DNA from 3 places in the Arthrobacter sp. Y3223151 genome. Region 3 is predicted to be linked to each of the others. Evidence: predicted binding sites of a transcription regulator. Region 3 holds the regulator's gene; each other region holds the start of a gene.

Region 1 (7,690 bases), on a different contig from region 3:
CGCGAACATCTATCCGTCCTGCAGCACAGCGGCGCCACGGCGGTGCCGGTGCGCCGGCCGGCGGAACTGGCGGCCGTGGACGGCCTGGTCATCCCCGGCGGTGAATCCACGACGATCGACAAGCTCACCCGCATTTTTGAGCTGGCCGACCCGCTGAAGCGGCGGATCGAAGCGGGCATGCCGGTCTACGGTTCCTGCGCGGGCATGATCATGCTGGCCCGGGAGATTGCAGATCCGGCCACTGACCTGAAGGGCGAACCGCAGCAGACGCTGGGCGGCCTGGACATTACGGTGCGGCGGAACGCCTTCGGCCGGCAGCGCGAGTCGTTCGAGTCCGACCTGGACTTCCGGGGCCTGGAGTTCAGCGCGGCGTCTCCCGGCCAGGGCCCGGCGCCGGTCCACGCGGTGTTCATCCGTGCGCCCTGGGTGGAACGCGTGGGCGAGGGCGTGGAGGTCCTGGCCACCGTCGAGCCGGAGGAGGCCTCCCACACCGACACTTTGCACGGGACAGCTAGAATAGTGGCAGTGCGTTCGCGGCATCTGCTGGCGACATCCTTCCACCCGGAGATTACGGGGGAGCGCCGCATCCACGAACTTTTCATCCGCATCGTCAGAGGAGAGGCGTAAGCATGGCCGGACACTCGAAGTGGGCAACCACCAAGCACAAGAAGGCCGTGATCGACGCCAGGCGTGCCAAGTCGTTCGCGAAGCTGATCAAGAACATTGAGGTGGCGGCGCGCAACGGGGGAGCGGACATGTCCGGCAACCCCGCGCTGGAACTGGCCGTCCAAAAGGCCAAGAAGACCTCGGTTCCCAACGACAACATCGACCGCGCGGTCAAGCGCGGCGCCGGCCTGACCGGCGAAACGGTGGACTACAGCGAAATCATCTACGAGGCCCGCGGGCCGCAGGGCTCCGCTGTGCTGATCGAGTGCCTCACCGACAACAAGAACCGGGCCGCCTCCGAGGTCCGCCTGGCCATCACCCGCAACGGCGGCACCATTGCCGACCCGGGGTCGGTGTCCTACATGTTCTCCCGCAAGGGCGTGGTGTCCCTGCCCAGGAACGGGCTCACGGAAGACGACCTCCTGATGGCGGTGCTCGACGCCGGCGCGGAGGAAGTCAAGGAGCAGGGCGACAACTTCGAGGTCCACACCGATCCCACCGACCTGCGCGCCGTCGTGGGCGCACTGGAAGAGGCCGGCATCGAATACGAAACCGACGAGATCGAGTTCGTGTCCTCGATGGCCGTGGATCTCGACGCGGACGCGGCCCGGAAGTTCATGAAGCTGGTGGATGCCCTCGAGGATTTGGACGACGTCCAGAACGTCTACTCCAACGCCGACATCAGCGCGGACGTCCTCGCCGAAATCGAGAACGACTGACACCGGTCCGGCCGTCGCCGTCGGCCATGCGCGTGCTGGGAGTGGACCCGGGCCTGACCCGCTGCGGCCTGGGCGTGGTCGATGTCGAACCGAACCGGCGCTCCTCCCTGGTGGACGTCGGAGTGGTCGGGACCACCCCGGACATGCCGCTGGAGCTGCGCCTGCTGAAGATTGCGGACGCGATCGACGAATGGCTCGACGCGCACGCCCCGGACGTGCTCGCCGTCGAACGCGTTTTCAGCCAGACCAATGTCAGCACGGTGATGGGCACCGCGCAGGCGTCCGGCGTGGTCATCGCGGCCGCGGCACGGCGCGGGATCGGCGTCGCGCTGCACACGCCTACCGAGGTGAAAGCGGCGGTCACCGGCAACGGGCAGGCGGACAAAGCCGCCGTGACCAAGATGGTAACCCGGATCCTTCGGCTGGACACCCCGCCGCGCCCGGCCGATGCGGCGGACGCCCTGGCGCTGGCGATCACCCATGCCTGGCGCGGCGGAGCAGCGAAACCGGCTGCCGGCGGCGGGATGACGACGGCGCAGCGGCTCTGGGCGGAAGCGGAAGCGAAGGCCAAGCGCACCCGCCGCTGACGTGCGGCCGGCGGCGGCCGCGGCAGCGGGGCCACGGTGTGGCGGTGGCCGGCAATGTCCGTGCTGCCCCGTAAGCTATTCGTAGATATGTTCGGACAATCCGCCGCCGTGCTGCCTGCGGGGCGGACTCCGGGCCGCAGTGCCGGAATTGGGAGTTGAGTTCATGATTAGCTCGTTGCGCGGCGTCGTCGCCCACGTGGGATTGCAATCGGCCGTGATCGACGTCAACGGATTCGGCATGCTCGTCCAGGCGACGCCGCAGACCCTGGGCACGCTGTTCGTGGGGCGGGAGGCCGAACTGGCCACCACCATGATTGTGCGCGAAGACTCCATGACGCTGTTCGGCTTCGAGGACGCGGCGCAACGGGAAGTTTTTGAAACCCTTATCTCGGTCAGCGGGGTCGGTCCGAGGCTGGGCCTGGCGGCGCTGTCGGTGCACTCGCCCGAGGCCCTGAGGGTCGCCGCCGCGGAGGGGGACAGCAAGGCGTTCACCAAGGTTCCGGGCATCGGGCCGAAGCTCGCCGGCCGGATCGTGCTCGAGCTGGCCGGGAAGCTGATCCCCACCGGCGAGCAGGCCCCCCAGCAGAAGGGCGGCTGGAAGGGACAGGTGCAGGAGGCCCTGGCCGGCCTGGGCTGGTCCGAGAAGGACGCCGCCGCGGCGGTGGACACCACCGCCGAGGAAAATCCGGAGGCGGCAGCAGCAGGCAACGTGGGCGACTTGCTCCGGCTGACCCTGCGCCGGCTCGGCCAGGACGGCGCCCGGACCGGCGCGGCCCGGCGGACCGCGGGAGTGAACTAGCGTGGCGGAGGAATCCGAGAACAACCGGCTGGTCGCCAACACGTCGGAAACCGAAGAACGGGCGATCGAATCGGCGCTGCGGCCCAAGAACCTGGACGATTTCGTGGGCCAGGCCCGGGTCCGCCAGCAGCTGTCGCTGGTGCTGGAGGCATCCCGGATCCGCGAACGGACAGCCGACCATGTTCTGCTGTCCGGGCCGCCCGGTCTGGGCAAGACCACGCTGGCCATGATCATCGCCGCGGAAATGAACGCGCCGCTGCGCATCAGCTCCGGGCCGGCGATCCAGCACGCGGGCGACCTGGCGGCGATCCTGTCGTCGTTGACCGAGGGGGAGATCTTCTTCCTGGACGAGATCCACCGGATGTCGCGGCCGGCGGAGGAAATGCTCTACATGGCGATGGAGGACTTCCGGGTGGACATCGTGGTGGGGAAGGGCGCCGGCGCCACCGCCATCCCGCTCGACCTGCCGCCGTTCACCCTCGTCGGGGCCACGACCCGGGCCGGACTGCTGCCGGGCCCGCTGCGCGACCGGTTCGGTTTCACCGGGCACTTGGAGTTCTACGCCGTCGCGGAGCTTGAACTCGTGCTCCGCCGCTCGGCCATGCTGCTGGACCTCAAGGTGAGTTCGGCCGGTTTCGCCGAGATCGCCGGGCGCTCCCGCGGCACGCCCCGCATCGCCAACCGTCTGCTGCGCCGGGTTCGGGACTGGGCCCTCGTGCACAAGATCGAGGAGATCGATGCGCGCGCGGCAGCGGCGGCACTCGATATGTACGAAGTCGACGAACGGGGACTGGACCGGCTGGACCGGGCGGTGCTGACCGCCCTGATCACCAAGTTCGGCGGAGGACCCGTCGGCCTGTCCACCCTGGCCATAGCCGTCGGCGAGGAAACCGAGACGGTGGAGACCGTGGCCGAGCCCTACTTGGTCCGCGAAGGGCTGCTCGGTCGGACGCCGCGCGGACGGATCGCCACCGCCGCGGCCTGGCAACACCTGGGGCTGGCGGTGCCCGATCACCTGGCCGCGGGACCGACCGAAGACCTGCTCTCGGAACTGCTGGAGCCGGACACGGATTTCGCCGAAAACTGAAGCTTGACCGTGTGCGGGCGGTCACCGCGTAGAATGGTAGGAACGTGCGGAGTGCGCCGTCCCCCACGGGACGCGGCAGGCTGCGTACACGGTCCGGATTTTCCTACCGGTCCGCTCCAGACTTCTAGGACGGAACTTTCCTGTGTTCGTAAATCTCTTCACCGGCACCACTCCCCAGCAGCCGTCGGGCGGCATCGACGTGATGACCATCGGCCTGTTCGCCGTTTTCGCGCTGTTGATCTTCTTCATGTTCCGCAAGCAGAAGAAGGTCCAGGCGCAGATGCGCGAAAAGGCCGAGCGCATCAAGGAGCAGATGGTGCCGGGCACCGAGGTGATGACGCAGTTCGGCCTCTTCGGCACCGTCGTTTCCCTCGACCCCGACAACAACAAGGTGGTCCTTGAACTGTCGCCGGGCAACACCGCCACCGTGCACACCCAGGCGGTGAACGAAGTCGTGACGCCGGAGGCCCCCGAGGTTCCCGATGACGCCTCGTCCCTCACCACGGAAAGCGCTACCCGCCCGGAGGAGTCCGCCGAGGACACCCTGAAGCGGCTCAACGAAGAGCAGAACAAAGACACCAAGTAGGCCAGCGACGGCTTAGCCGTATAGGCGTGCAGTGGCGGGGCATGCCCCGCCACTTCGCCATGTACCGGCCGGTTCCGCCGGCCGACTGAGCCGATGAGAGAAAGATCTTCCATGGCACGATCCGGTTCCACCAGCATTGCGCGGCGGACACTTATCTGGCTCGGTGTGCTCCTGGCCGCCGGCACCGTCATCCTAGGCAGCGGTGTATTCACCGGCCAGGCGAGCTGGGCGCCCAAGCTGGCGCTCGACCTTGAGGGCGGCACCCAGATGATCCTGGCTCCGCAGGTCCAAGGCGGCGGAGGCGAGATCACCGCCGAGCAGCTCAACCAGGCAGTGGAGATCATCCGCCAGCGCGTCGACGGCTCCGGCGTGGCTGAAGCTGAGATCACCACGCAGTCCGGCCGCAACGTGGTGGTCAGCCTGCCCGGTGTTCCGGACCAGCGGACCCGCGAACTGATCCAGGCATCGGCCGCCATGGAATTCCGCCCGGTGCTCACCGCTGCGCCGGGTTCCGCCGTTCCCGAAGAAGAGCGGACGCCAGAAGCGGACCTTCCAAAACCGGCGGGCGACCCGGAGAACGCCAGCGACTTGAACTGGATCACCCCGGAGCTCTATCAGGAGTTCGAGGCGCTGGAGTGCCTTGACCCGGCCGCGGCCGAAGAGGAGAGCGAGCCTGCCGACCCGGCCAAGCCGATGGTCGCCTGCGAACCGGATACCGGCATGAAGTACATCCTGGGCCCGGTGGAGGTGCCCGGCACCGACATCGCCGACTCCAGCTTTGGCCAGGTGCGCGGCACCCAGGGGCAGACGCTGAACCAGTGGGCAGTGAACATCGAGTTCAACAGCGAGGGAACCGCAACCTTCAAGGAAGTGACCGAACGGCTGTTCGGGCTCTCCGGCGCCCAAAACCAGTTCGCCATCGTGCTGGACGGCGAGGTGATTTCCGCTCCCACGACCAACGCGGTCATCCCGGACGGCAAGCCGCAAATCACCGGCAACTTCACGGAGGAATCTGCCCGTGTCCTCTCCGAGCAGCTGAAGTACGGCGCGCTGCCGATCAGCTTCGAGATCCAGAGCGAGCAGCAGATTTCCGCCACCCTGGGCGCCGACCAGTTGCGGATGGGCCTGTTCGCCGGGCTCATCGGCCTGGTGCTGGTCGCCGCCTACTCGATCTTCCAGTACCGCATGCTCGGCCTGGTGACCATCGCGTCACTGGTGGTGGCCGGCCTCATGACCTATCTGGCGATCGCGATCCTGGGCTGGACCGAAAACTACCGGCTGTCGTTGGCCGGGGTCGCCGGCCTGATCGTGGCGATCGGCCAGACCGCCGACTCGTTCATCGTCTACTTCGAACGCATCCGCGACGAACTGCGCGAGGGCCGGGGCCTGGTCTCGGCCGTGGACAACGGCTGGAAGCGCGCACGGCAAACCGTGCTGGCTTCCAAGGCGGTCAACCTGCTGGCCGCCGTCGTGCTCTACTTCGTGGCGGTGGGCAACGTGCGTGGCTTTGCCTTCACGCTGGGCCTGACCGCGGTGGCGGACCTCCTGGTGGTCTTCATGTTCACGCACCCGGCCATGCAGCTGCTGGCACGCACCAAGTTCTTCGGCGAGGGCCACCGCTTCTCCGGCCTCGATCCGCGCCTGCTGGACGCGGTGCCGCTCTACCGCGGGGCGGGCCGGATCCGCCAGCCCGGCGAACGCAAGGTGCCGGTGCGGGCCAAGAACGCCGCGGCGGCTGCCGAAGCCGACCGCCGCCAGACCATCGCCGAACGCCGGGCGGCCGAGAAACAGCGCGCCACCAGCGGCGCGGGCCGCGGGTCCGACAAGGAGAGCAACTAAATGGCCAACTTTGCTAAGTGGGGCAACGATCTCTACACCGGCAAGCGCTCCTACGACTTTGTCTCCAAGTACCGGCTCTGGTTCGGCATTGCCGCCGCGGCGATCCTGCTGTCCATCGTGGTGCCGTTCGTCAAGGGCGGGTTCAACCTGGGCATCGACTTCCGCGGCGGCTCCGAGTTCACCGTGTCCAACGTGGAAAACACCGACGTCGGTCCCGGCGAGGCTGCCGTAGCCGGGGTCGCGGCGGATGCCGATCCCCGCGTGACGAACATCGCGCCGGGGACGATGCGGATCCAGACCGAGCGCCTGGACGACGACCAGACCCTGCAACTGCGCGACGCCCTCGTCGAAGCCTACGATGTCGAGTCGGACGAAGTGACGTCCTCGTACGTCGGTCCCACCTGGGGTGCCGACGTGACCCGGCAGGCGATCTGGGGCCTGGTGGTGTTCGTTGTGCTGGCGGCGATCATGATGGCGTTGTACTTCCGGACCTGGAAGATGTCCGTCGCCGCGCTCAGCGGCCTGGTGGTGGTGCTCATTGTGACCGCCGGCATCTATTCGCTGAGCGACTTCGAGGTGACGCCCTCGGCGATCATCGGCTTCCTGACCATTTTGGGGTACTCGCTGTACGACACGGTGGTGGTCTTCGACAAGATCCGCGAGAACACGGAAGACCTGGACAAGTCCACCAGGAGGACCTTCGCGGAAGAGGTCAATCTCGCCGTGAACCAGACCCTGGTCCGGTCCATCAACACCTCCGTGGTCGCCGTCCTGCCGGTCGCCGCCATCTTGTTCATCGGCGCGTTCCTGCTCGGGGCCGGCACGTTGAAGGACGTGTCCCTGGCCCTGTTCATCGGCATCATCATCGGTACCGCCACCACAATCTTCATTGCGGCGCCGATGTATGCGCGGCTCCGGGCCAAGGAACCGGCGCTGCTCAAGCAGGCAAAGAAGGTGGAAGAACGGCGCCGCACCGAGGCCGCCCCCGTCGGGTGACCCCGCAACGGAACGCCCGAGCCGCCGGTCAAGCATAGAATGGTTTCCGGAACAATCCTGGGCTGTGCGCCGCCAGCCAGCGGGCCAAAAGGCTGTAGCGTCGGTACCAGGACTCAGCGGGAAGGCGGGAAGGATTGGCCGAACACCTCAGGTCGACAGACCAGGCCAGTGACGCCGGTGTGACACCGGATCCTGGTCCTTCTGTTGTGCCCGCGGCCGCCGAAGTCCCGGGCAACGCTCCGGTCCGCCATGCCTTCCCGGGGCGCCGGGAACGGACGATGTCCCGGCTTGCCCGGCTGGCCGGGCGGGGCGGCACCAGCTATTCGCCCATCCTGGAGCCGCTGCTGCGCACCGTCAGGGCCAACAACCCGCGCGAGGACTTCGACCTGATCCACCGCGCCTTCGTGGTGG
Region 2 (7,690 bases), on a different contig from region 3:
ATCAGCCCTACCGGCAGCACCGGCGCCCCGGTCGTGAGGGCCAGCCACCCCACGCCGGTGCGGCCCCGGTAGAGCTTGCCGTCACGGGACCGTGTTCCTTCAGGATAGATCCCGAAAGCCTCGTTGCGTTCCAGTACGTCCAGGGCGCTCCGCAGCGCGGCCACGCTGGCGGCCTGTTCGCCCCGCTCCACCGGTATCGAGCCGACGCTGTGGAAAAACCACCGCATCGCAGCGCCCTTGGGACCGCGGGTGGTGAAGTATTCGGCTTTGGCGAAGAAGGCCACCTTGCGCGGCATCATCGCCTGGATGATGACGCTGTCGAGGAAGGACAGGTGGTTCGGTGCCACAATCACCGGGCCGGTCGCGGGAAAGTTCGCGATGCCTTCAATCGTCGGCCGGCAGCTGAGCCGCAGCCCGGCCCGGAACGAGGCGCGCGTCGCTTCGAACGTCCTCATGCGGCCGGTCCCCGGCGGCCGGCCAGGGCGCCCTCGGGCTCGGCGGCGGTCAGCCGCCCAATAGCGGCCTCAAGTTCTTCGGCGGTATCCACGACGACGGCCGCGCCGGCGGCTTCCAGTTCCCCGGGGGCGGCGAAGCCCCAGCCGACCCCGACGGCGGGGATGCCGAGCCGGAGAGCTGCGGCGGCGTCGTAGAGCCGGTCGCCCACCATGACCACCGGGCCGCAGGAGTCGCTGAAAGCATCCAGCGCGGCCTGCAGGATCGACACCTTGCCCAGCCCGGGTTCCGCCGCCGGGGCGGGATCGTCGCCCTCGGCTCCGTAAATCCCCGCGAAGTACTGCTCCAGGCCCTGCAGCCGCAGCAGCTCCCGCGCCAGCGCTGTCGGCTTCTGCGTGGCGACGGCGAGGACCGCGCCGGTGGAGAGGAGCCGCTCCAGCAGGCCGGTGATGCCCGGGTACACGCGGCTTGCCGCCATCCCGGACCGGCGGTAGCCCGCCCTGTACAACGCGATCACCTCGCCGAGCCGGTGCTCCGGCACTCCGGCCCCGCGCAGGGATTCACCCAGCGGCGGCCCGACCAGGGATCCGAGTTCTTCCTGCGGCGGGACCGGCAGGCCGGCCGCCGCGAGGGCGCCGGCTATTCCGGTGGTGATGGCACCTGCGGGGTCAACCAGGGTTCCGTCGAGGTCGAAAAGTACCAGCGCAGGCAATTGAGTCACCCGGGCATTTTCCCACAGATCCGCGGATCCGCCGGAATCCATTCCTGCTGGGGAATACCTTATTCCGTCCGGCAGGCTCACTGGTGGCCGAGCGCCTCCGCCAGGAAGCGGCCGGTGTGGCTTCCCTCGACTGCCGCCACCTGCTCGGGAGTGCCGCTGGCGATGATCTGGCCGCCGCCGGAACCGCCCTCGGGCCCCATGTCCACAACCCAGTCGGCGTTCTTGATCACGTCGAGGTTGTGTTCGATGGTGATTACCGTGTTGCCCTTGTCCACCAGCCCCTGCAGCACCTGCAGCAGCTTGCGGATGTCCTCAAAGTGCAGGCCGGTGGTCGGCTCGTCCAGCACGTAGATGCTCCGCCCGTTCGAACGGCGCTGCAGTTCGCTGGCGAGCTTGACGCGCTGGGCTTCCCCGCCCGACAACGTGGTGGCGGGCTGTCCGAGCCGGACGTACCCCAGCCCGACGTCCACCAGGGTCCGCAAGTGGCGCGCGATCGGGGTGAACGCGGCAAAGAATTCCGCTGCTTCCTCGATCGGCATGTCCAGGACTTCGGCAATTGTTTTGCCCTTGTAGTGGACTTCCAGCGTCTCGCGGTTGTACCGTGCGCCGTGGCAGACCTCGCACGGGACGTAGACGTCCGGCAGGAAGTTCATCTCAATCTTCAGCGTGCCGTCGCCGGAGCAGGCCTCGCAGCGCCCGCCCTTGACGTTGAACGAGAACCGGCCGGGCAGGTAGCCCCGGAGCTTCGCCTCGTTGGTCTCGGCGAACAGCTTCCGGATGTTGTCGAAGACTCCCGTGTAGGTGGCCGGGTTGGACCGGGGCGTGCGGCCGATCGGGCTCTGGTCCACGTGGATGACCTTGTCCAGCTGGTCCACGCCTTCCACCCTGGTGTGCCGGCCGGCAACATGCTTGGCTCCGTTGAGCTTGTTCGCCAGCACCTTGTAGAGGATGTCGTTGACCAGGGTCGACTTCCCGGAGCCGCTGACGCCGGTGACCGCGGTGAAGATTCCCAGCGGGAACGAGGCATCGATGCCGCGGAGATTGTTTTCCCGGGCGCCCACCACCTTGATCTGGCGCTTCTTGTCCATCTTCCGGCGCTTGGCCGGCAGTTCGATCCGGCGCCGGCCGGACAGGTAATCACCGGTGATGGAACGCGTGTTGTCCAACAGCTCCTGCAGCGAGCCGGAGTGAACCACTTCGCCGCCGTGCTCCCCGGCGCCCGGTCCGATGTCCACTATCCAGTCGGCCTCGGCGATGGTGTCCTCGTCGTGCTCCACCACAATCAGGGTGTTGCCGAGGTCGCGCAGCCGTGTGAGGGTCTCGATCAACCGGCGGTTGTCCCGCTGGTGCAGGCCGATGGAGGGCTCGTCCAGCACGTAGAGCACGCCGACCAGGCCGGAGCCGATCTGCGTTGCCAGCCGGATGCGCTGGGCCTCCCCGCCGGACAACGTGCCGGCGGCACGCTCCAGGTTCAGGTATTCCAAGCCCACGTCCAAGAGGAACCGCAGCCGCGCCTGGATCTCGATGAGTACCTGGTGGGCGATCTGGGTTTCGCGGGCCGAGAGCTCCAGGCCGGCGAGGAACGAACTCGCCTCGCGCAGCGGCAGGGCAGACACATCCGCGATGGACTTCCCGTTGATCAGCACGGACAGGGACGCGGGGTTCAGCCGCGCGCCGTTGCATTCCGGGCACGGGACCTCGCGCATGTACTCCTTGTAACGGTCCCTCGCCCACTCGGACTCGGTTTCCTCATGCTTTCGGTGGATGTACTGGAACGCGCCTTCGAACCCGGTGCTGTATTTCCGTTCCCGGCCGAAGCGGTTGCGGTACTGCACCACGACCTTGAAGTCCTTGCCGTGCAGTACGGCCTCCCGGACCTTCTTCGGCAGGTTCTTCCACGGCTCGTCCATGGAGAACCCCAGCTCATGCGAGAGCCCTTCGAGCAACCGCGTCCAGTACTCCTGGGTAGCTTTGCCCAAGGACCACGGAGCAATGGCGCCCTCGGACAGGCTCCGGTCGGGATCCGGGACCACCAAGTCCACGTCGACTTCAAGCTTGCTGCCGATACCGGTACAGGCCGGACAGGCGCCGAACGGGTTGTTGAACGAGAACGAGCGCGGCTCGATCTCGTCGATGGCGAGAGGGTGTTCGTTCGGGCAGGCCAGGTGCTCGGAGAAGGCACGCGTGCGGCCCGGCTCGTCCTCGGCAAGGTCGACGAAATCGGCCAGCACCCGGCCCTCCGCGAGGGCCAGGGCGGTTTCCACCGAGTCGGTCAGGCGCTGGTGGATGCCTTCTTTGGCCACCAACCGGTCCACCACTACCTCAATGGTGTGCTTGTACTGCTTCCCCAGCTTCGGCGGTTCGCTTAGCTGCACCAGCTTGCCGTCCACCTTGGCGCGGGAAAAGCCCTTGGTGCTCAGTTCCTTGAACAGGTCGACGAACTCGCCCTTGCGCCCGCGCACTACCGGGGCCAGGATCTGGAACCGGGTCCCTTCGGGAAGCTCTTGCAACTGGTCCACGATCTGCTGCGGGGTCTGCTTCTCCACCGGTTCACCGCACTGCGGGCAAAAGGGGCGGCCGACGCGGGCCCACAGCAGGCGCAGGTAATCGTAGATCTCGGTGATTGTTCCCACGGTGGAGCGCGGGTTGCGGCTGGTCGACTTCTGATCGATCGACACCGCCGGCGACAGGCCCTCGATGAAGTCCACATCAGGCTTGTCCACCTGCCCCAAGAACATCCGCGCATAGGAAGAGAGCGATTCCACGTACCGGCGCTGGCCCTCGGCGAAGATCGTATCGAAGGCCAACGACGACTTGCCCGAGCCGGACAGTCCCGTGAAGACGATCATGGCGTCGCGGGGCAGGTCCACGCTGACGTTCTGCAGATTATGCTCGCGGGCGCCCTTGACGACCAGTCTGGACATGTCCGCGGAGCGGGAAACGGGGGTGGCAGACTCGGAATCGGTCGCCGGGACGGACGTTTCGCTTGCTTTTAGCACGGTATCTACTCTAATCGAAAATTCGTTCGAACTTGTATTACATCGGTCACGGCGGACAACCCCTGCGGACAGCAGACGTCCGCAAATGCGGCCTCCGCTGGCTGCCGCCAGCCCGCCGCTTCACCTACTGGATGCGGCCTACTTGATGCCGTGGCGCTCCAACGCGGCCTTGGCGGCGGCGAGTGCTTCCTTGCCGCCGATCCCTTGACCGTGAACGGCACGGGCGAACGCTTCGGCGGCATCGCCCAGTTGTTGGCGGGCCTTGCCGGCTCCGGCGCTGACCACGGTACCGGCCCGGCCGTGGGTTTCCACCCGCCCGGCAGTTTCAAGCTCCCGGTAGGCGCGTGCCACGGTATTCGGGACCACACCCAGATGATCGGCCAACCGCCTGACGGGCGGCAGCTTCGTACCCACCGGGAGTTCGCCGGCGTCGGCCGCTTCAATGATCCGCAGCCTCAGCTGCTCGAAGAGCGGCACGGCGCTGTCGCGGTTCATCCGCCAGTCAAACTCACTCGCTTCCATCGCCTGCGCCCGCTCCTCGTCGTGTCCGCAGCACCGCGCTGCCTGTCCGCTGCTACAACCAGAATGACATCCTGAGCCGTCCGGGTCGACTGTCGGTAGGCTGGGAAGCATGTTGCTTCACGAAGATCCTGCAGTCACAATCCGCGGTATTTCCGTTTCCGAGATGGACAACAACGTCTATCTGCTGACGGACAAGGCTTCCGGCACCCAGGTGTTGATTGATGCCGCCGATGACTTTCCGGCCATCCGGCAACTGCTGCGCGAGGGCGCCGCGGATGCCGGGCGGCCGGCCGAGGTTGCCCTGATCGTGACCACGCACAGCCACTGGGACCATGTCCGGGCCCTGCCGGAGGCGGTGGCCGCTACCGGCGCCAAAACGGCGGCCGGCGTGGAGGATATTCCGCAGATCGAGGTGCGGACCGATGTTGCCCTCGAGCATCAGGACGTCGGCCGGTTCGACGGATTCTCGTTGGAAGCCATCAAGCTGCGCGGGCACACGCCGGGATCCGTGGCGCTGCTCTACCGCGCACCGGAGGGTCCCCCGCACCTGTTCACCGGAGATTCCTTGTTTCCGGGCGGGCTGGGCAACACGCAGCAGGACCCGGAGCGGTTTGCCACCCTCTTCAACGATGTAACCGAACGGGTGTTCAACTACCTGCCCGACGACACGGTGGTCCATCCGGGCCATGGCGCCGGGACCACCCTCGGGGCAGAGCGGCCCCATCTGGACGAGTGGAAATCCCGCGGCTGGTAAACGCATCAACCCCGACAGACGTGGACGTTGGGGGGAATCCCGCCTGCCGGGGCTCTCTAATTCTAGCGCCGCGGGCTGCTTTAGCTCCCTTGTCACCCGACGAAGGATGGCAGGCTGCCCCTGTCAGGCCAGGAAGGACGGCAGGCTGCGTTCCGCCGCGGAGTAGGTTGCGGCGTCCGGGATCTGTCCCGCCATGAAGCGGTCCACGAGCCGCGGATCCACGTACGACTTGCGGGCCACGGCGGGCGTATTGCCCAACCGCTCCGAGACGGCGTGCATGGCTGCGACCACGGCCTTGCGCCGGCCGGTGAGATTCGGCTTGCCGTTGTAGCCGGCCAGTGCCACGGCGGCCGTTACCGTTCCCTGCCACGTCCGGAAATCCTTGGCACTGAACTCGGGCCCGCAGAGTTCGTGAATAAACTCGTTCAACTCCGACGCGGAAAGCCCCGACCAGTCTCCGGTGCCGTTGCGGTAACCGATGGCCGGATCGTCGGCCTTCAGGGTCCGCACCGCCGCCAACTGGACGGCAATGTCCGGATCCTTCAGTTCCACGTCCCACTGCAGCCCGCTCTTTCCGGGAAAATGCAGCCGGACGGTCTCTTCCCGCACCTGCACGTGGCGAACCAACAACGTCGTCACCCCGTAGGAACCGTTGTCTTCGGCGTAGACTTCCGAGCCGATCCGCAACGACGCGCTGTCCAGCAGGCGGAAGGCAACGGCACAGGCCACCTGGCGGGTACGTTCGCCGGACCTCAGCAGCCTCGTCACCTTACGGCGCGCGGTGGTCAGGGTGGCTCCGAACGCCAGGGAGCGGTCGAACTTTTCCCGATCCCTCAGTTCCCGCCAACGGGCATGGTAGATGTATTGCCGCCGCCCGGCGTCGTCGGTTCCCGCGGCCTGGATATGCCCATTGGGTGCCGGGCAAATCCACACATCCGACCACGCGGGCGGAACCGCCAACGCCTTGATCCTTCGGAGCTCGTCCCCGGCAGGCCTCGAACCGTCCGGGTTGCGGTAGGAGAACCCCGCCCCGTGGCGCCGGCGGGTGATGCCGGGTGCACGGACGTTGCTGCGCCTTAGCCTCAGATGGGCACCTCCATCTTGAATCCGCAGCTGCAGCGAAGGATTTCAACGTTGACCCGCACGGTCGGGAGCGGCCCGGTTTCCGGGGAGCCGGCATCCACGGGATCAACGATGGAGTGGTCGATGCGTTCCACCGGCTGCATCGGCTCCCCGCAGTGCATGTAGCCATCGGCGCCGAAATCGATTCCCACGCTCTCGGATTCCGTGGCCGGTACCTTGAAGGTTTCGTGCCCGTAATAGCCGTCGCAGCGGCTGCACCAGTAGCTGACGTCCCATCGCGGCAGTGCGGGCGCCCCGGCCTGCGGCGGCAGCAGCGTTACGGCATCGAAGACCAGGTACTCGTCGGTGCTGCAGGCGGTGCACGAGGGGTCGGGCAACGCGCTTCCCGGTTCCCGGTCCTTGTCCTGGCCGGCATGGGCACTTGAACTGTCATTGGCAATCATGATCGTCTGCCCTTCCAATCTGCATCCCACTATTGATAAGCATACTGTTTGTAACCCATCATACTGAGGTTGGAAGAGCAGCATAAGCGCCGCGGCGGCGTCCCCGGAAGGGTGTACGGCCGCCCGCGGCACGGCCCGCTTGGATCAGCCGGCAAGGGAGTCGCCCCGGGCAGACCTAGCTGGTGCCGTCGTACAGCGAGTCCGGCGGTTCGCCCCCTGGTTTGCCGTACAGGCCGCGGACCCGCCGCTTGCTGGCCTGCAGCGCGTCCCTGCTGTCGCGCCGGTCGAGTTCGACGCGCAGCTCCTCCAGGCGGAACTCGGTCTCGGGATCGGCCGCGCCGAACTGGATGCTTTCCCGCTCGAGCTGGCGCATGGCCCTCCCGTACAGCGCCAGCAGTTCGGGGTCGCCGAGGGGAGCCAGATCCATGGGAAATTCGTCGGCGGGTGACAGATGGCGGTGCCGCATCAGTTCCGCCCCAACCCAATAGAACCCCCTGCATACCGACCGGCATCGGACCTGTCCATGCGCAGCCTCCAGATAGCCCGGGAGCCGATTCGGCCCCAACTGCTGCGAGCTTACAAGCGCTTCCCCCCTCCGGCAACGAATGACTTTATTATCGCGCCGGCACGATTAATTTTACGCCTGAGTCTTGACAGGCGGCAGCCCGGGATGGCGTTGGCACCCCGGGCACCCGTCCGCCGGCGCGGCAGGATG
Region 3 (7,690 bases):
GCGAGCCAGCGCTGCAGCGAGTCCGACCCGAGGTTCTTCTGGACGACCAGCCAGGCGGTGCCCCCCGGTGCGAGGCGGGGCAGCCACATCAACAACAGTTCGTGAAGCTCGCTCTTGCCGATCCGAATCGGAGGATTGGACCAGATGGTGTGGAACTGCAGGGCCGGGTCAACGTCTTCCGGGCGGCAGGCACGGACATTGGCCAGCCCCAGGGACGCGGCGTTGTCGTTGGTCAGCGCGATGCTGCGTTCATTCACATCCACGGCCAGCACCTTGGCATCGGGGGACTTCAGCCCCATGGTGAGCGCGAGCGGTCCCCACCCGCAGCCGACGTCGAGCAGGTTGCCTTCCGGAGCAGGCGGGGGGACCTCATCCAGAAGCACGGCCGTGCCCTTGTCGAGGCCGTCCGGACTGAAGATGCCTCCAGCTGTTTGCAGCTGCCGCATGCGGCCATCCAGCTCGACGGCGAGGGTGCGGCGAACCTCGGGATTGCCTGGTTGCGCGCTGAAGTAGTGCTCTGTTCCCATAATCGGCCAGATTAGTGCGCCGACCGCGGAATCGGTATCTAGGCCCACCTAAGCAACGTCGGCTCTGATACCGTGGGAGGCATGAAAAACCTGTGATTGCGCCGTAACCTGCTGTCCCCGTTAGCACCCGGACAGCGCGTGCCGATGGTTGAGGCCTTGACCTCCCCGGCCGCCGGGCAATCACCGTTCCCGAAGGCTCTCTCGAGTCCCTTCTGATCCGGTGCCGCAGCCGCCGCAAGGGCTGCGGCGGTCCCCGGCACCTGCTGTTTGCCCTGCCGCCCGGCCGGCGCCGGCAGCCCGCATTTCCCGCCCGGCAGCGCCCGGGCCCATGCCAGGAGGACTTTTGGCGAATCATCCACAAACTGCATCTTCGGGCTCTGCCGGTCGCATCCCGGAGGACTACGATAAGACCACGGACATTTCGAAGGAGAGCATGACCACCAACCACCCCCAGCCGACACCGGAACCGGAAATGACGCCTGATGAGATCCAGGCGGTCATCGACCGTATCCTGGCCCGCGACACCGCGGCGCGAGGCAAACAGGGCGTCGGCGGCAGAGCCCAGGCACTCTCCGAACTTGATGCCGAGCATTCCGAATTCGACGGCGACCAGCAGGATCTCGCGGAACGCCGCGCCCTGCGGCGCGTGGCCGGCCTGTCCACCGAGCTTGAAGACGTCACCGAGGTTGAGTACCGGCAGCTGCGCCTGGAGCGGGTCGTCCTCGCCGGTCTCTGGACCGAAGGCACGGCCGACGACGCGGACAATTCCTTGCGCGAACTGGCAGCGCTGGCGGAGACAGCCGGTTCCGAGGTGCTGGACGGTATTGTCCAGCGCCGGTTAAAGCCGGATCCGGGGACTTTCCTGGGCTCCGGCAAGGCCCAGGAACTGCGCGACATTGTGATGTCCACCGGCGCCGACACGGTCATTGTCGACGGCGAGTTGTCGCCGTCGCAGCGCCGCGGTTTGGAAGACATCGTGAAGGTCAAGGTCATTGACCGCACCGCGCTCATCCTGGACATTTTCGCGCAGCATGCCAAGAGCCGCGAAGGCAAGGCCCAGGTAGAGCTGGCCCAGCTTGAGTATCTGCTGCCCAGGCTCCGAGGCTGGGGCGAGTCCATGTCCCGGCAGGCCGGCGGCCGCGTGGGGGCGGCCGGCGGCGGCATCGGTTCCCGCGGGCCCGGTGAGACGAAGATCGAGCTGGACCGCCGGCGCATCCGCACCCGGATGGCGAAGTTGCGCCGGGAGATCACCGCCATGAAGCCCGCACGGGAAACCAAGCGCGCCAACCGCCGCCGCAATGCCGTGCCGTCGGTGGCAATCGCCGGCTACACCAATGCCGGCAAGTCGTCGCTGCTCAACCGCCTGACGGATGCGGGCGTGCTGGTCGAGAACGCGCTCTTCGCCACCCTGGATCCGACCGTCCGCCGGGCGGAAACACCGGACGGCATCGGTTATACGCTCGCCGACACGGTAGGGTTCGTCCGGTCGTTGCCGACGCAGCTGGTGGAAGCCTTCCGCTCCACCCTGGAGGAAGTTGCCGACGCCGACGTCATCCTGCACGTCGTCGACGTCTCGCATCCCGACCCGGAGGGCCAGATCGCCGCAGTGCGCGAGGTGCTGACCGAAATCGAAGCACGGCACATTCCGGAAATCGTCGTCTTGAACAAGGCCGATGCCGCCGATCCCTTCGTGGTCGAGCGACTGCGCCAGCGCGAACCGCGGCACGTCGTGGTCTCGGCGCGGACGGGGCAGGGCATCGATGAGATGCTTCGGCTCGTCAGCGAGACGATCCCGCGGCCCAGTGTGAAGCTGCAACTGCTGGTGCCCTACGACCGTGGCGAAGTGATTAGCCGCCTGCACAACGAAGACGCCGAGATCCTCTCCATGGAGCATGGCGGGGACGGCACGCGGCTCGACGTGATGGTGCGCGAGGGCCTGGCATCGGAGCTGGAACAGTTCCTCCGGCATGACTGACCTCCAGGTTCCCGCCGGTGAGGCGTTGCGGCTGCTTGATGTCGCCGTTCAGGAGATGGGCGGGCAGCACCGTGCCGGCCAGCACGAGATGGCGGCGAAAGTAGCCGAGGCCTTCGAGCGCCGGCAACACCTGCTGGTGCAGGCGGGCACAGGCACCGGCAAGTCGCTGGCCTACCTGGTGCCGCTCATGGTCCAGGCGCTGGAGGGGGAGAAGCCGGCCATCGTCTCCACCGCAACGTTGGCGCTGCAATCGCAGATCGTCAAGCGGGATCTGCCCCGGCTGTTGGAGGCCGTCGCCGACGAGCTTCCCAGGCCGCTGGACGTCGCTTTGCTCAAGGGCAGGAACAATTACCTCTGCCTGCACAAGCTCGCGGGCGGCTTTCCGGACGAGGACGCGCCGGCGGCACTGTTCAGCCTCGGCGAGGACGCGGTTCCGCATCCTGCTCCGGCCGGCGCAGGGTCCGCTTCCGGCGCCTCGGGCGCGCTGGGCAAGGAAGTCGTGCGCCTGCGCGAGTGGGCACAGGAGACCGAAACCGGGGACCGGGATGAACTGGTGCCCGGTGTCAGCGACCGGGCCTGGCGGCAGGTCTCCGTCGGCTCGATGGAATGCTTGGGCGCCCAGAAGTGTCCCCTGGCCGCCGAGTGCTTCAGCGAACTGGCCCGGGGCCGCGCGGCAGAGGCTGACATCGTGATCACGAACCACGCCATGCTGGCCATCAACGCCTTCGAGGGCGTCGCGGTACTCCCGGACTATGACGTGGTGGTCATCGACGAGGCCCATGAGCTGCAGGACCGGGTCACCAGCGCCGTCGCGGGGCAACTCTCCGCCGCCATGGTGCGTACCGCCGCCTCGACGGCGCGCAAACACACGGGGATCAGCGTGGAGCCTTTGAACTCCGCCGCCGACGCCCTAGAGGACGTCCTGCAGTCGGTGCCGACCGGCTTGTTGGCGGTTGGCCTCCGCGAGGAGCATGAGCTGGTGCTCGCGCAGGTACGGGAAGCGGCCCGCGCGGCGCTCTCCGACTCCAAGCCCGAGGGTGCGGGGGCAGCGGACGGCGGACGGCAGATGGCGCGCTCACGGCTTTCGGCCGTGCTGGAGCTGGCTGAACGGCTGCTGTCCGCACCGGACTCCCGGGAGGTCATCTGGGCGACCCGTCCCAGCACCTATGGCGAGACCGGCGACTACGCCGCCAATGACGACCAGCCGGCAACGCTGAACATAGCACCGCTCTCGGTGGCGTCCCGGCTGCGTGAGGGCCTGTTCGACGAACATACCGTTGTGCTGACATCGGCGACGTTGTCGGTCGGGGGAACCTTCGACGCCGTCGCCGGGTCGCTCGGACTGCTCGGAGCCGGCGCGCCCGCCTATTCCAGCGTGGACGTGGGCAGCCCCTTCGATTACCCCAGGCAGGGCGTGCTCTACGTGGCGTCGCATCTACCGAAGCCGGGCCGGGGCACCAGCCCGGAACAGCTCGATGAACTCGAGGAGCTGCTGCTGGCCTCGCGCGGCGGCGCCCTGGGCCTGTTCTCCTCGCGGCGTGCGGCAGAAGAAGCCGCGGCCGAAATGCGCGTGCGCACCGACCTGCCCATCCTGTGCCAGGGCGAATCGTCGATGGGCGCGCTGGTCCGCCAATTCGCCGAAGAACCCGACACCTGCCTGTTCGGCACGATGACGCTCTGGCAGGGCGTCGACGTACCCGGCACAGCGTGCCGGCTCGTGGTCATCGACCGGATCCCGTTCCCCCGGCCGGACGACCCGCTCACGACTGCCCGGACCCGGTCCGTGGCGCAGGCCGGCGGAAACGGTTTCATGACCGTCTCGGCGACCCACGCGGCCGTGCGGCTGGCCCAGGGAGCCGGCAGGCTGATCCGCGCCTCCAACGACCGCGGGGTGGTGGCCGTCTTGGACTCCCGGCTGGCGACAGCGCGCTACGGGAACTTCCTCCGCAGCGCCCTGCCGCCCTTCTGGAGTACCAAGGACGGCGCCACGGCCCGCCAGATCTTGGAAAGGCTGGCGTCGGCCGCAGCCTGAACGTGCTGTGGGGACAGGCCCATCCCGGAGCGAGCGGGGCCCACCCGGCCGGGAACCGCCCGTGCGCGCAGGGATCCCGGGGTGGCGGCAGCGGGGGACCGGGAGACGAGGGCGCGTCAGAGGGCCCGCATCACCGAGACAACCTTGCCCATGATGGTTGCGTGGTCGCCCAGAATGGGTTCGTACTGGGTATTCTGCGGCAGCAGCCAGGTGTGGCCGTCGCGCTGCCGGAAGGTCTTGACCGTTGCTTCGTCGTCGAGCAGTGCCGCCACGATGTCGCCGTTCTCGGCCGTGTGCTGCTGGCGCACCACGACCCAGTCGCCGTCACAGATGGCCGCATCGATCATGGAATCGCCCGAGACCCTGAGCATGAACAACTCGCCGTGTCCCACCAGTTGCCGCGGCAGGGGCATGACGTCCTCGACCGCCTGGTCCGCCAGGATAGGCCCGCCCGCTGCGATCCGTCCCACCAGCGGCACCATCGCCGTGTCGGATGACGTGGTCAGCTCGGATACTGCGACGCCGCTGGAGCTGCGCAGCTGTTGCGGTTCATCGACTCCGACGATTTCCACACCCCCGTGCTCGAGTTTCAGCGGGGTCAGGATTTCCATGGCACGGGGACGCTTGGGGTCGCGCCTGATGTAGCCCATCTTCTCGAGCTGGGCCAACTGGTGCGTGACGCTGGACAGGCTTGCCAGACCGACGGTGTCACCGATCTCGCGCATGGACGGAGGGTATCCGTGGGACATGACGGAGCGCTGGATCGTTTCCAGGATCTTCTTCTGCCGCGGCGTCAGGCTGCGTCCCACTTTGACGGGCCGGCCGCGTCGCTTCGCTCCGGCAGTGGTGGTGGTCTCTTCCGACATGTCCGGCCCCGGTCTCCCCGTAGTGGTCCCTGCGCCGGCGCCGTAGCGGAACCGCACATGGGCTGTTGTCTCAACTGTTTTGTCGGTGGCGGCTGATGCACTGCTCTTACTGCCGCTCGACGCTTACAACGCTAGGCGAGGCGGTAGCGAATTTCAAACATTTGTTCGACTGAGTCTCGACAATGTTCGATCACCAGTGCTAAAACTGTAAGAGACGCATTCGAAGATACGTTCGAATACGGTCGCACAACGATCGAAACCAGCCGAAATAGATCGAATATCGGAAAGGTGGCACCATGTCCGCCCAGCTCGCACCGCAGCCCGCCGGCGTTCGCACCAGCACAGGCCTGCGGCTGACCCGCCGGGGCCGTTTGTTGCTGATCGGCCTGCCGCTGATGCTCGCCGCGGCCGCAGCCCTGACCCTGATCGGTTTCTTCACGGCTCCGGCAATGGCCGCCGCCGGGGGGCTGGGACCGGGGCCGGCAGCAACTGTCACGGTCGGCAGCGGCCAGACACTGTGGGACATAGCAGTGCAGTCCGCCCCGGACCGCAACCCTCACGATGTCATTTTCGAGATCGCGCAATTGAACGGCCTGCAGGGGGACATCGTCCACTCCGGACAGCAGCTGCTGGTCCCGTCGGCGCCCTGAGACCAGCCGTAATATGAGCTGCTTCGGCCCGCCCGATTCCTGCCCCGGGCGGGCCGAAGCTTAAACTGGACCGGTGAGTGAGCAGTTAGAACGCCTGAACCGCCTGCCGTTGCGGGAAAATCTCCGGGGCTTGGAGCCCTATGGTGCGCCCCAGCTGGAGGTTCCCGTCCTCCTGAACGTCAACGAAAACACCCATGGCCTCCCCGATGCTGTCCGCCAGGCCATCGTCTCGGCCGTCAGTGAGGCGGCCGCGGGCCTGAACCGGTATCCGGACCGCGAGTTCACGAAGCTGAGGACGGCGCTGGCCAGCTACTTGGGGCACGGCCTCACCGCAGAGAACATCTGGGCCGCCAACGGATCGAACGAAGTCCTGCAGCAAATCCTCCAGGCCTTCGGCGGCCCCGGCCGCACCCTGTTGAGCTTCCCGCCCACCTATTCCATGTACCCGCTGCTGGCCAGCGGAACGGACACGGATTATGTGGCTGTTCCGCGGGGGGCGGACTTCACGTTGTCCCCGGACGCCGCCGCCGCTGCCGTGGCCGACTCCGCGGCAAATGTGGTCGTTCTTTGCTCCCCGAACAACCCGACGGGCACCGCCCTGGGCCTTGAAGTCGTGGAGGCGGCGTATGCAGCGGGGGAGGCCTCCAAGGCCATCGTGATCGTGGACGAGGCCTACGCCGAGTTCGCCCACGAAGGAACGCCGAGCGCGCTGACGCTGTTGCCGGGGCGGGAGCGACTCATTGTTTCCCGGACCATGAGCAAGGCCTTCGCGCTGGCAGGCGCCAGGGTCGGGTACCTCGCCGCCGCACCGCAGATTACCGATGCGCTGCGCCTGGTCCGCTTGCCCTATCACCTCTCCGCGGTCACTCAGGCAACGGCCCTGGCCGCGTTGGAACATGCTGATGCGCTGCTGGCCAACGTCGAAGACATCAAGGCGCAGCGGGACCGCATTGTCGACGGGCTGGCCGCACTGGGACTTGACCCGGCGCCGTCCGACTCAAACTTCGTGTTTTTCGGTGGGCTGGAGGACCCCCGCTCGGTGTGGCAGGGGCTGCTGGAAGCCGGCGTGCTGATCCGCGACGTCGGGATCCCGGGCCATCTGCGGGTAACCGCCGGCACTGAGGCCGAGACCACAGCCTTCCTCGACGGCATCAAGGCCCTCGTGGCGAGCCCCGTCTCCTAAACTAGTAAGAGCGAACCGGCTCGTGCCGGTCGACCAATTCGTCAAAGGACTCCCATGACCGTGGAAACCACCACCGGACGTACCGCACGCCTCGAACGCATCACCAGCGAGTCGTCCGTGCTGGTTGAACTGGACCTCGACGGCACCGGCCGTTCCGAGATCAGCACCACCGTGCCGTTCTACGACCACATGCTCACCGCCCTGGCGAAGCACTCGCTCGTCGACCTGACCGTGAAGGCCAGCGGGGACACGCACATCGACGCGCACCACACCGTCGAAGATGTCGCCATCACCATCGGCGACGCCCTGAAGGAAGCGCTGGGGAGCAAAGCCGGGATCCGCCGTTTCGGCGAAGCCACGGTGCCCCTGGACGAGGCGCTGGCCCACGCCGTCGTGGACATCTCCGGCAGGCCCTACCTGGTGCACACGGGGGAACCGGCAGGCCAGGAGTACCACC

Evidence for each region. Region 3 encodes LexA, which represses DNA repair genes until DNA is damaged. Its sites were predicted from a motif close to TCGAACANNTGTTCGA; they were not measured.
Region 1: ruvA (Holliday junction branch migration protein RuvA) is a predicted target of LexA. The motif match lies at 2,052-2,067, and genes of this name have one in related genera.
Region 2: uvrA (excinuclease ABC subunit UvrA) is a predicted target of LexA. The motif match lies at 4,188-4,203, and genes of this name have one in related genera.

Annotation. Positions count from the first base shown of each region.
Region 1 covers NZ_JBNHGI010000017.1:41,778-49,467, reverse strand. The annotation lists gene pdxT (pyridoxal 5'-phosphate synthase glutaminase subunit PdxT) at 1-627, shown strand, start outside; gene AC5RUP_RS16400 (YebC/PmpR family DNA-binding transcriptional regulator) at 630-1,385, shown strand; gene ruvC (crossover junction endodeoxyribonuclease RuvC) at 1,412-1,972, shown strand; gene ruvA (Holliday junction branch migration protein RuvA) at 2,136-2,771, shown strand; gene ruvB (Holliday junction branch migration DNA helicase RuvB) at 2,773-3,858, shown strand; gene AC5RUP_RS16380 (preprotein translocase subunit YajC) at 4,001-4,444, shown strand; gene secD (protein translocase subunit SecD) at 4,556-6,283, shown strand; gene secF (protein translocase subunit SecF) at 6,284-7,279, shown strand; gene AC5RUP_RS16365 (RelA/SpoT family protein) at 7,558-7,690, shown strand, end outside.
Region 2 covers NZ_JBNHGI010000005.1:195,354-203,043, forward strand. The annotation lists gene AC5RUP_RS09890 (lysophospholipid acyltransferase family protein) at 1-455, opposite strand, end outside; gene AC5RUP_RS09895 (HAD hydrolase-like protein) at 452-1,174, opposite strand; gene uvrA (excinuclease ABC subunit UvrA) at 1,252-4,098, opposite strand; gene AC5RUP_RS09905 (GntR family transcriptional regulator) at 4,312-4,695, opposite strand; gene AC5RUP_RS09910 (MBL fold metallo-hydrolase) at 4,805-5,449, shown strand; gene AC5RUP_RS09915 (DNA topoisomerase IB) at 5,573-6,568, opposite strand; gene AC5RUP_RS09920 (hypothetical protein) at 6,532-6,975, opposite strand; gene AC5RUP_RS09925 (hypothetical protein) at 7,151-7,402, opposite strand.
Region 3 covers NZ_JBNHGI010000016.1:23,447-31,136, forward strand. The annotation lists gene AC5RUP_RS16005 (class I SAM-dependent methyltransferase) at 1-527, opposite strand, end outside; gene hflX (GTPase HflX) at 961-2,502, shown strand; gene AC5RUP_RS16015 (ATP-dependent DNA helicase) at 2,495-4,534, shown strand; gene lexA (transcriptional repressor LexA) at 4,651-5,400, opposite strand; gene AC5RUP_RS16025 (LysM peptidoglycan-binding domain-containing protein) at 5,697-6,050, shown strand; gene AC5RUP_RS16030 (histidinol-phosphate transaminase) at 6,124-7,233, shown strand; gene hisB (imidazoleglycerol-phosphate dehydratase HisB) at 7,288-7,690, shown strand, end outside.